4 regions of the Streptococcus sp. HMSC072C09 genome follow, and region 4 is predicted to be linked to each of the others. Evidence: predicted binding sites of a transcription regulator. Region 4 holds the regulator's gene; each other region holds the start of a gene.
The links. Region 4 encodes Rex, which represses fermentation and respiration genes when NADH is low (regulators of the CRP and FNR family bind a similar motif). Its sites were predicted from a motif close to TTGTGAANTANTTCACAA; they were not measured.
Positions count from the first base shown of each region.

Region 1: HMPREF2893_RS07490 (formate/nitrite transporter family protein) is a predicted target of Rex. The motif match lies at 1,357-1,374, and genes of this name have one in related genera.
Region 2: HMPREF2893_RS09820 (zinc-dependent alcohol dehydrogenase family protein) is a predicted target of Rex. The motif match lies at 1,446-1,463, and genes of this name have one in related genera.
Region 3: adhE (bifunctional acetaldehyde-CoA/alcohol dehydrogenase) is a predicted target of Rex. The motif match lies at 1,066-1,083, and genes of this name have one in related genera.

Region 1 is NZ_KV811502.1:9,635-11,839, forward strand. It holds gene rplJ (50S ribosomal protein L10) at 1-303, opposite strand, end outside; ribosomal protein L10 leader region at 342-476, opposite strand; gene HMPREF2893_RS07490 (formate/nitrite transporter family protein) at 538-1,335, opposite strand; gene HMPREF2893_RS07495 (glucosaminidase domain-containing protein) at 1,502-2,205, opposite strand, start outside.
Region 2 is NZ_KV811505.1:68,017-70,221, forward strand. It holds gene HMPREF2893_RS09815 (ABC transporter permease) at 1-184, opposite strand, end outside; gene HMPREF2893_RS09820 (zinc-dependent alcohol dehydrogenase family protein) at 343-1,395, opposite strand; gene HMPREF2893_RS09825 (hypothetical protein) at 1,556-1,879, opposite strand; gene HMPREF2893_RS09830 (hypothetical protein) at 1,879-2,184, opposite strand; gene HMPREF2893_RS09835 (hypothetical protein) at 2,198-2,205, opposite strand, start outside.
Region 3 is NZ_KV811505.1:74,180-76,384, forward strand. It holds gene adhE (bifunctional acetaldehyde-CoA/alcohol dehydrogenase) at 1-971, opposite strand, end outside; gene HMPREF2893_RS09855 (acyltransferase family protein) at 1,374-2,205, opposite strand, start outside.
Region 4 is NZ_KV811488.1:42,243-44,447, forward strand. It holds gene radC (RadC family protein) at 1-585, shown strand, start outside; gene HMPREF2893_RS02590 (redox-sensing transcriptional repressor Rex) at 788-1,435, opposite strand; gene HMPREF2893_RS02595 (DUF4649 family protein) at 1,566-1,781, opposite strand; gene HMPREF2893_RS02600 (DUF1831 domain-containing protein) at 1,783-2,130, opposite strand; gene HMPREF2893_RS02605 (cysteine desulfurase family protein) at 2,140-2,205, opposite strand, start outside.

The DNA.
Region 1 (2,205 bases), on a different contig from region 4:
TGCAAAATCGTTCAAGATTTTCGCAGGTGCGATAACATCTTCGTTAGAAAATGCTACTGCAGAAGGTCCAACGAATACAGATGCAAGATCTTCAAGACCAGCTTTTTCAGCTGCACGACGCAAGATTGAGTTTTTGATAACTTTAAACTCAACTTCGCTTCCGCGAAGGTTGCGACGGAGAACTGTATCTTGCTCAACTGTCAAACCGCGAGAATCTACAACGACGATTGATGCAGCAGCTTTCATTTTTTCAGCTACCACGTCAACAAGTTCCGCTTTTTTAGCAATAATTGCTTCACTCATTAGTGTGTTCACCTCCGTAATTATTTTGCTTGGGGAATTTTTCCAAAAGAAAAACGCGCCCAAACCTAGACACGAAAGTACAATACGCTTCTTTTAATTGATACGTTTTGTCCTCGGTAGGATTTTTATGAGTCGAGCTCCCCTACTGTCTTAGGCAGTTTTTTCAAACCGTAAATTAGTTTATCACATATAAAAAAAGAATGCAAGTACTTTTGCAAACTTTTTTTATATTTTTTAGTCGTTGTAAAGACTCTTAATATTATTCAACCAAGCATAGGCTAGTCCCATTAGGACTCCTCCTCCTACCCAGTTGGCAAAGAAGGTAACACCATAGTGACGTAAAATATTTAAAAATTCAAAATGTGGCAATTGGCTAGATACTGAATTAAAGCTTAATAATGAGAAAGAAGCAAAATTAGCCGCCAAGTGTTCATTGGTCATAAAGACAAACATATAAATAGCAGATAGGGCTAAGAGCACCTTCGCTGTTTCATCTTTAAAATATAGATAAGAAAGAATAGCAATATTTACAAAAACATTGGCAATGACACCTTCAAAGAAGACCACTTGATTGCTCCGTTGGAGTTTATTTTCTGCAACAGTGGCTAGGAATCCTTTTGGATCGATATGAGCAAAGGCTGTGGTTTGATTGAACAGAAAAGCTACGATTAAAGCACCAATTAAATTAAAGAAGGTACAATAAAGAAGAATCTCCAAAGCTTTCTTCCAATGAATTTTCTTTAGATAGGTACCCGCCGTCAGATACATCATATTTGATGTGGTTAATTCCGCATTTAAGAATAGGAGGTAAACGAGCCCCCAAGCAAAGACGAATGGAAATAGAAAACGACCTGATCCAGGTACGAAGGTATTCAACAAGTCTGCAGCAACTGCTCCGACCGCCGTACTTAAAGTAAGAAATCCTCCAGCAAAAATAGAACGGACTGCATAGCGAGTTTTAGATTTCTGATAGAGATCTTCCTTCTTATTACACGCCGCTCCAACTTTTTGAATAAAATTAGATTCAGACATAATATTCTCCTTATATAATGTTTGTGAACAAAATCATTATATCATAGAGAGAAAAGTTTGAAAAGGTTTTCAGGGAGAATTATTATTTTTTAACACATACGTTTTATATCGAATATTAATGTGTGCTAAAAACAAATAAAAAAACAGGCAGATGCCTGTTTTAGTTTTAATAATTCAAACGGTTCGCCCAAGCGATATCCAAATTCAAGATTTCTTGTGAAGTGAACTGTTGACGATATGGATTGTATACCGAACCTGTAATACCACCTTGAACATTTGGTGAATCGTATTGAGTTAAATTATAAGTTTCAATGATGTTATTAAGTTTTGCATAGTAGCTTGTGTCTGTCGCATAAACCCCTGTCAACGCTGCTGTTGCATCTTGATAACTAGAGGTGTTGCTCTTCCAAGCACCTGCAAAATGTCCTTGTTTCAAAACAGCTACATAGTCTTGCAATGATTCATAGTAAGATGGGTAAGAACGAAATGCGTCATTAATCGTATAAGCATTTCCAGCACCGTCATCTTCCCAAGTTTGCATCACTGCTGATTGACCAGCATAACTTCCTTTAATCCCGAAAAGGTTGTAATGCGGATAAGAAGATAAGCCAGACTGACCTGATCCACTTTCAAGGATGGCTTGTGCGATCATAACGGAAGCATAAAGGTCATTCTCTTGACCAAGCTGACGAGCTGACTCACCAATTTGTGAGATGAAAGCTTCAGTAGGGTCTGAGTAAGCTTGGTAAGTTCCATCATTAGCATCAACTGATGTGACGTGCTCGCTCATAGCAGCGGCAAATGTCCCCACTGCTAATACAGAAACGAACAAACCAAACAATTTCGTTTTATTCCGTATTTTCTTTTTCA
Region 2 (2,205 bases), on a different contig from region 4:
GCCGTGTCGATACAGACGGTTGAAAGACCTGAAGAAGGATCAAAATCCCAACAAAAGCAAGATAAGCTAGGCTAACTACCGAAAGCGGAGCCTGCATCGTTAAAGCTACAGTCGCTAAAAGCAAGACCAAGATCCAGAAATGGAAGTCCATCCAGAATTCACGATGATAACAAAACCGTTTCATAAGATCACACCTTTCTCTTTATGTAATCGTTTTCTGTACTTCTATTATAAGACAACGAATTTATTTTGCAAGGAATCATTGGCTTTTGGGGGTTGAAAATAGGACCAGAATATCTCTGGTCCGTCTAAAAAAACTATGAACAAATATTAGTTGCCACTTCATTCACTGATATCATTTTCGATAATCACCTTGAGAGCATGGTTTTCACCCGCATGTTTAAAGACATCATAGGCTTTTTCAACTTCTGAGAGTTTGAAGTGGTGGGTGATGAGCTTAGTCGCATCGATCTTGCCTGATTTCAAGACATTGAGTAACATTTCAGTAGTATTGGCATTGACAAGACCGGTGTTGAGGGTAATGTTCTTGATCCACAAATCATCCAAATTGAAGCTAACCGGTTTTCCGTGGACACCGACATTAGCGATGTGTCCACCGACAGAGATGACGTTTTGGCAGACATCAAAGGTAGCAGGATAGCCCACACATTCCATGGAGATATCGACACCACGACCTTCGGTCACTTCATTGATAAAGGCCTTGATTTCAGCGATATCGCTGGAGCAGATGGTGTGAGTTGCTCCAAATTTCTTAGCCGCTTCAAGACGAGATTCAGACAAGTCCACCATGATAATCGTAGCTGGTGAGAAGAACTGCACAGTCAAGAGAGCTGCAAGACCGATCGGACCAGCTCCAACGATACAGACATTATCGCCTGGTTTTACATGAGATGGGAGGACCCCAATTTCATAAGAGGTTGGGAGAATATCTGAGAGCATGACCAAGGCTTCGTCATCCACAGTTTCAGGTGCATGATAAAGACTACCATCAGCATGTGGAATGTGGACATACTCTGCTTGGGTTCCGTTGATCAAGTGACCCAAAATCCAACCACCATCTTCACAGTGAGAAGGCAAACTACGTTTACAGTAGTAGCAGGTATTACAAGCTGTGACACAAGAGATGATGACCTTGTCGCCTACCTTGAAGTTATTCACTGCATCGCCGACTTCTTCGACGATCCCGATTCCTTCGTGGCCTAAAATCGTGCCTTCTTTACAAGCTGGCACATCTCCTCCTAGGATGTGAAGGTCTGTCCCACAGATGGTTGTCTTCAAGACACGCACAATGGCATCCGTTGGATTTTTGATCACTGGTTTTGGTTGATCCAGCAGTTGCAGATTGCCTGCAGATACATAAGTTGCAGCTTTCATAAGCGACTCCTTTTTTGTTGGTTTGATAAAACCATTTTATTTTCGTTTCTTTGTGAATATTATAACATACTAAGTAAGCGCTTGCAAGAATTTATGAGCACATTTTTAAAAGTTTTTGAGCAAACAAAAACATTCCTCTTATCTCTACCAGAGGAATGTTTCAATCACCTTGTTCTAATTGTTGGCGCTGCTTGTAGTACTCTTGCTGCTCGCGCTCACGCTCTTCTTCTAAACGCTCTTCATAGCGCTTGAGTTCTGCCTCAAACTCTTCTTGCAAGGCAAATAAACGCTCCAAGCCACTTTGGGCCTCCGCACTTGGCGCTTGAAAATGAAGGGCACTTAGCCAGTCCACTAAATTTTCTGTATGTTGGCGGACATCCATACGCATATCCGCATAATCCCACTCCAACTCGCTAAGTTTCTGGTTGAAGCGGTAATGTCGATCTTCTAGTTGTTCTAATTCACTATTTCCTGAATGGTACATCACATACCTCCTTTAATCGGACTCAATAAAATCGGCTTCTTCACTGATTTCAGTGCTGTTTCTACCGCGTCCGCTGCTCCTCCTGTAAATCCATCTTTCAAATCACTAACGAGGGTCGTTGTAGCAAAAGAGCGCATCTTTTCGGATTGACCGCCCAAGGTTACCTGCAAACTCATCCCTTCCAACATCATCAAGGCTTTCTGCGTTGCAATCAAACTTCTGATCGCAATCCGCTCTTGCTCCTTTTTAATCTCTCGATGGAGCTCCTCAATTCGTTCTCTGTCCTCTCCCAGGATCTCTAACATCTTTTTCTCCTACTTATGAAA
Region 3 (2,205 bases), on a different contig from region 4:
ATCCATGCTGCTGGTTTCCCAACGATGTCCGCATTCAATTTCGCACCTGCACAGTTCTTGCTATTGGCTTTTACGCCGAAGCAGAACTCTTCAAGAAGGGCTTTTTCTTTTTTGTTGACAAAGTAAGTGTGGTAAGATTTGAATTCTTCAACAAACTCATCGTAGATTTCTTTATCGATGATGACCGCTTGTTCAGACGCACAGACCATACCGTTGTCAAATGATTTAGACATGACGATATCGTGTGCTGCTTGGCGGATGTTGGCTGATTTTTCAACGTAAGCAGGCACGTTTCCGGCACCAACCCCAAGAGCTGGTTTTCCACAAGAATAAGCAGCTTTCACCATGGCGTTACCACCGGTCGCAAGGATCGTAGCAACTCCTTCATGGTTCATCAGGGCACTCGTTGCTTCCATAGAAGGTTGGGTAATCCATTGCACACAGTTCTCAGGTGCTCCAGCTGCAATTGCCGCATCGCGTACGATTCGTGCCGCATGAGCAGATGATTCTTGAGCAGATGGGTGGAAGGCAAAGACGATAGGGTTCCGTGTCTTCAAGGAAATCAAAGCTTTAAAGATTGCTGTTGAAGTTGGGTTGGTTGTAGGTGTGATTCCGCAGACAACTCCGACTGGCTCAGCAATCAGGGTCAAACCAGTGACATCATCTTCTGAAATGACACCAACTGTTTTCGTGTGACGCATGTTATTTACTACGTGTTCACAAGCGAACAAGTTCTTCGTCGCCTTGTCTTCAAAGACTCCACGACCAGTTTCTTCATAGGCATGAAGAGCGAGCTCACCGTGAGCGTCAAGAGCCGCCACAGATGCTTTCGCCACAATGTAGTCTACTTGCTCCTGATCCAATTTGCGCATTTCTTCAAGCGCCACCAGCGCTTTTTGCACCAACTCGTCTACGTGTTTTTCAGCAGCGAGTTTCTTTTCTTCAGGTGAGAGAGTTTTTTTATCAGCCATTTGATGCTTTCCTCCAATGTTTGAAACCCTTATCCTTTTCTAGAACTTTTTCATGTTTTCTGAAATTTTCAAGAATAGTGTAAGAAATTTCGATTTGTTAATTATTTCACAATATAATTGTACTCTATTTTGAGATTTTTGTAAACACTTCCAAGCAACTTTCACAAAGATTTTTTTGAAGTTTGTGAAATTTTTATCAATCTTATTGATGTGAAAGCAATTGTCTAGCAAAATTGTGAAAAAATAATTAAAAAAATTTTTTCTTCACAAAGAGATGTTTTCAATTGATTTTTGTAAGCGTTTTCTTAATCTTACTAAAATAAGCAACTTTTTACAAGTAAAAAGTTGCTTTTTGTTTTATTTTGTTAGGATTTGTTTTGTTTCAGTTTCAGAGAAGCATTGTTACTTCTTGACCGGACCTTTTTCGGCCTTATCAAGGGCTTCTTTGACTGTTTGAGCATAGAGTTCCCCACCATTGGTTTCCATATTGAAGTGAACAGAGTCTGTTCCCACCCAAATGTTTGGATTTTCAATTGCTACTTGGTACCAGTCCGCAATCGTGATAAAGTCGTATTTCTTAGCTAGTTCCAACTCATAAAGACGCGTTTGAACCGATTCACTGGACTGATCGTTGGCATAGCGACCATCATATGGTGTCACAAGGATCAGGCGACGGCCTTTTGGAAGTTTCTCAACATACTGATCCAGCAATTCTTTGTAGTTACTTACAGTATTGGTTCCTAGGGCAATGACCACATTTTTTAGGAGAACTTTATTGGAGATATCGGTCTCAAAGACCTTCATTCCATTTTCCAACTGACGGCTCACCACTGCATCGATCTGGATGCCAGGGATGGCTTTAATCAGGTAGTCCTGCGCTCGCAAGTTAACCGAATCACCGATCATGGTCACACCATTTGAGACGTTATAGTCTGTTGCAGTCGCATTGTCTACCTGCGTCCGTGTGACCTGCATTTTGCTGTCTGCTTGATTGAGCCCACTCACTACCAAACTCTCATCAAAAGCTCCGACGGTTGGTGCAAAGGCAGAGATCCCGATCATCAAGAGAGCTAATGGAATCATGAGGTAAAAGATTGGCTTGGTCAAAAAGCTGAGATCCATCTTCATACCAAAGACACGAGGCTCCTTGCCTGCAATGGTTGGCTCCAAAATATAGAAGGACAGAGCCGTTAGAATCAAGGAAACGATCGTCGTCACAAGGGCTGCCATCATA
Region 4 (2,205 bases):
CTCTTACGGACAGGCAATAAGCAAAAAAGCGTTTATGAGATTGCACAAGGGCTTTTGAGTTCGGTTAATAGTTTAAAGGAGTTAAGTCAATTAACCCTAGAGGAGCTACAGGAAATCTCTGGCATTGGCCGGGTGAAGGCCATCGAACTTCAGGCTGTGATTGAGTTTGGACGAAGGATTCATAAAGATGAATTAATGAGTTCTGAACAGATCATGAGCAGTCAGAAATTGGCCCATAAAATTCAACAGGAAATCGGCCATAAGAAACAGGAACACCTGGTTGCCCTCTATTTAAATACGCAAAATGAAATTATTCATCAACAGACCATATTTATTGGAACCGTGAATCGAAGTATTGCGGAGCCACGTGAAATCCTGCATTATGCACTAAAACACATGGCAACCTCCATCATTTTGGCTCACAATCATCCATCTGGTGCCGTATTTCCAAGTAAAAATGATGATGAAGTAACGCATCGAGTCTTAGAGGCCTGTGAAGTGATGGGCTTAACCCTATTGGATCACTTGATTGTATCTGAAGAAAACTATTATAGTTACCGAGAAGAAACTGATTATTTGGTATAAAAAAGAGAGTGGGACAGAAATCGGTAATTCGTTGGAATTCGATTTCGTCGTCCCACCTCCGCACAGTTGAGTAGGGCTGTAAAAGCTGATGAAATCAGCGTAGTAGAGCCCACTCAACCACTGCGTCTTGCTCGACAACCTAAAAATAATTGAGAGGCTAGGACTTTTGTCCCAGTCTCTTTTCTTGTTAAACTATAAGTCTTTATTCTTCGTTTTTTCGCATGAAATAAAGGAGTGTTTGCAATTCACTGGTGAGATCGACATATTGGACGACGACATCTTTAGGGACTGTCAGATGCACTGGTGAGAAGCTGAGAATTCCCTTGACCCCAGCGTCTACCAAAAGGCTAGCTACTTCTTGAGCCTTGACGCTTGGAACAGTCAGGATGGCTGTTTGAATGCCTTCTTGTTTGAGCTTTTCTTTAATAGAGGAAATACCGTAAATAGGAATTCCGTCCTTACTTTTAGTATTAATCAGTTCATGATCGTCTAGATCAAACGCCATAACAATTTTCATCTTATTGCGTTCATGGAAGCGATAGTTGAGAAGCGCACTTCCCATATTTCCGATCCCCACAATAGCGACATTGGTAATGGCATTGTCATTTAAAAGATCGGCAAAGAAGTTCATCAGTTTTTTTACGTCATAACCAAATCCCCGTCTTCCTAATTCACCAAAATAAGAAAAATCTCGGCGAACGGTAGCAGAGTCAATCCCAATTGCATCAGCAATTTGCTTGGAATTGGCGCGCTCTATTTTTTCAGAGTTAAAGCGTTTAAAAATGCGGTAGTAGAGCGATAAGCGTTTTGCTGTTGCGCGTGGAATTGGAGTATTTTTATCATGTTTCACAATATCACAACCTTTCCCCCTTATTGTATAGGAAGATTGTGAAAAAATCAACTATCTAGGGCGGTTTTTCAAAAATATTTTTGTCTAAAGAAAAAGCTGATGGCGATGGGAGAGTTCCATCAGCATCAGCTTAGTTTTCAGCTTGTTCTACCTTTTTCAAAAAAGCATAGAGTCCATCGACTCGCCCTGTATAGGGGAGCTTTTCCCCCTTGTATTCAATGGATACGATTGAGTAAGAGTCAGGCAAGGTTACACAGCCTGAAAAAGCTAGAATGCAGGCTGCAAGGTCGGGATAAGTAGTCGTTCGTTCTACTTGGTAAGCGTCGATATAAGTTAGGGTTACCATATTAGGCCTCTGTTTTGTTGAAAATTTCTCTTTCGACAAGACTATCCATTAAGAAATAGAATTTTTGTTGGATAATGTCATTTTCCGGATTTTTAAAGATATTAACCAGGCGAAGTCCAGACTTGTCAGTAATATTGATCTTAAAACCTGTCAAATCTTTATTGAAAATGATTTTAAGTAGGAAGCCTTCGCCGCTATTTGGAACAACTTCGAGCAAACGATTTAACTCGTAATTTCCAACTTTTGTAACAGCGAATGTATTGTCACGTAAGGTATATTTTTTAACATTTGGGTGTAGACTATAGGTATATTTGCAATCTTTCAATGAAACACTTGTTTCAAAAGCCATATTGTTCTCCTATGATAAAATTTCTTTAAGTTTTGAGAGGAAGTCTTGAACCTCCTCTACGGTATTGAGTTCTGA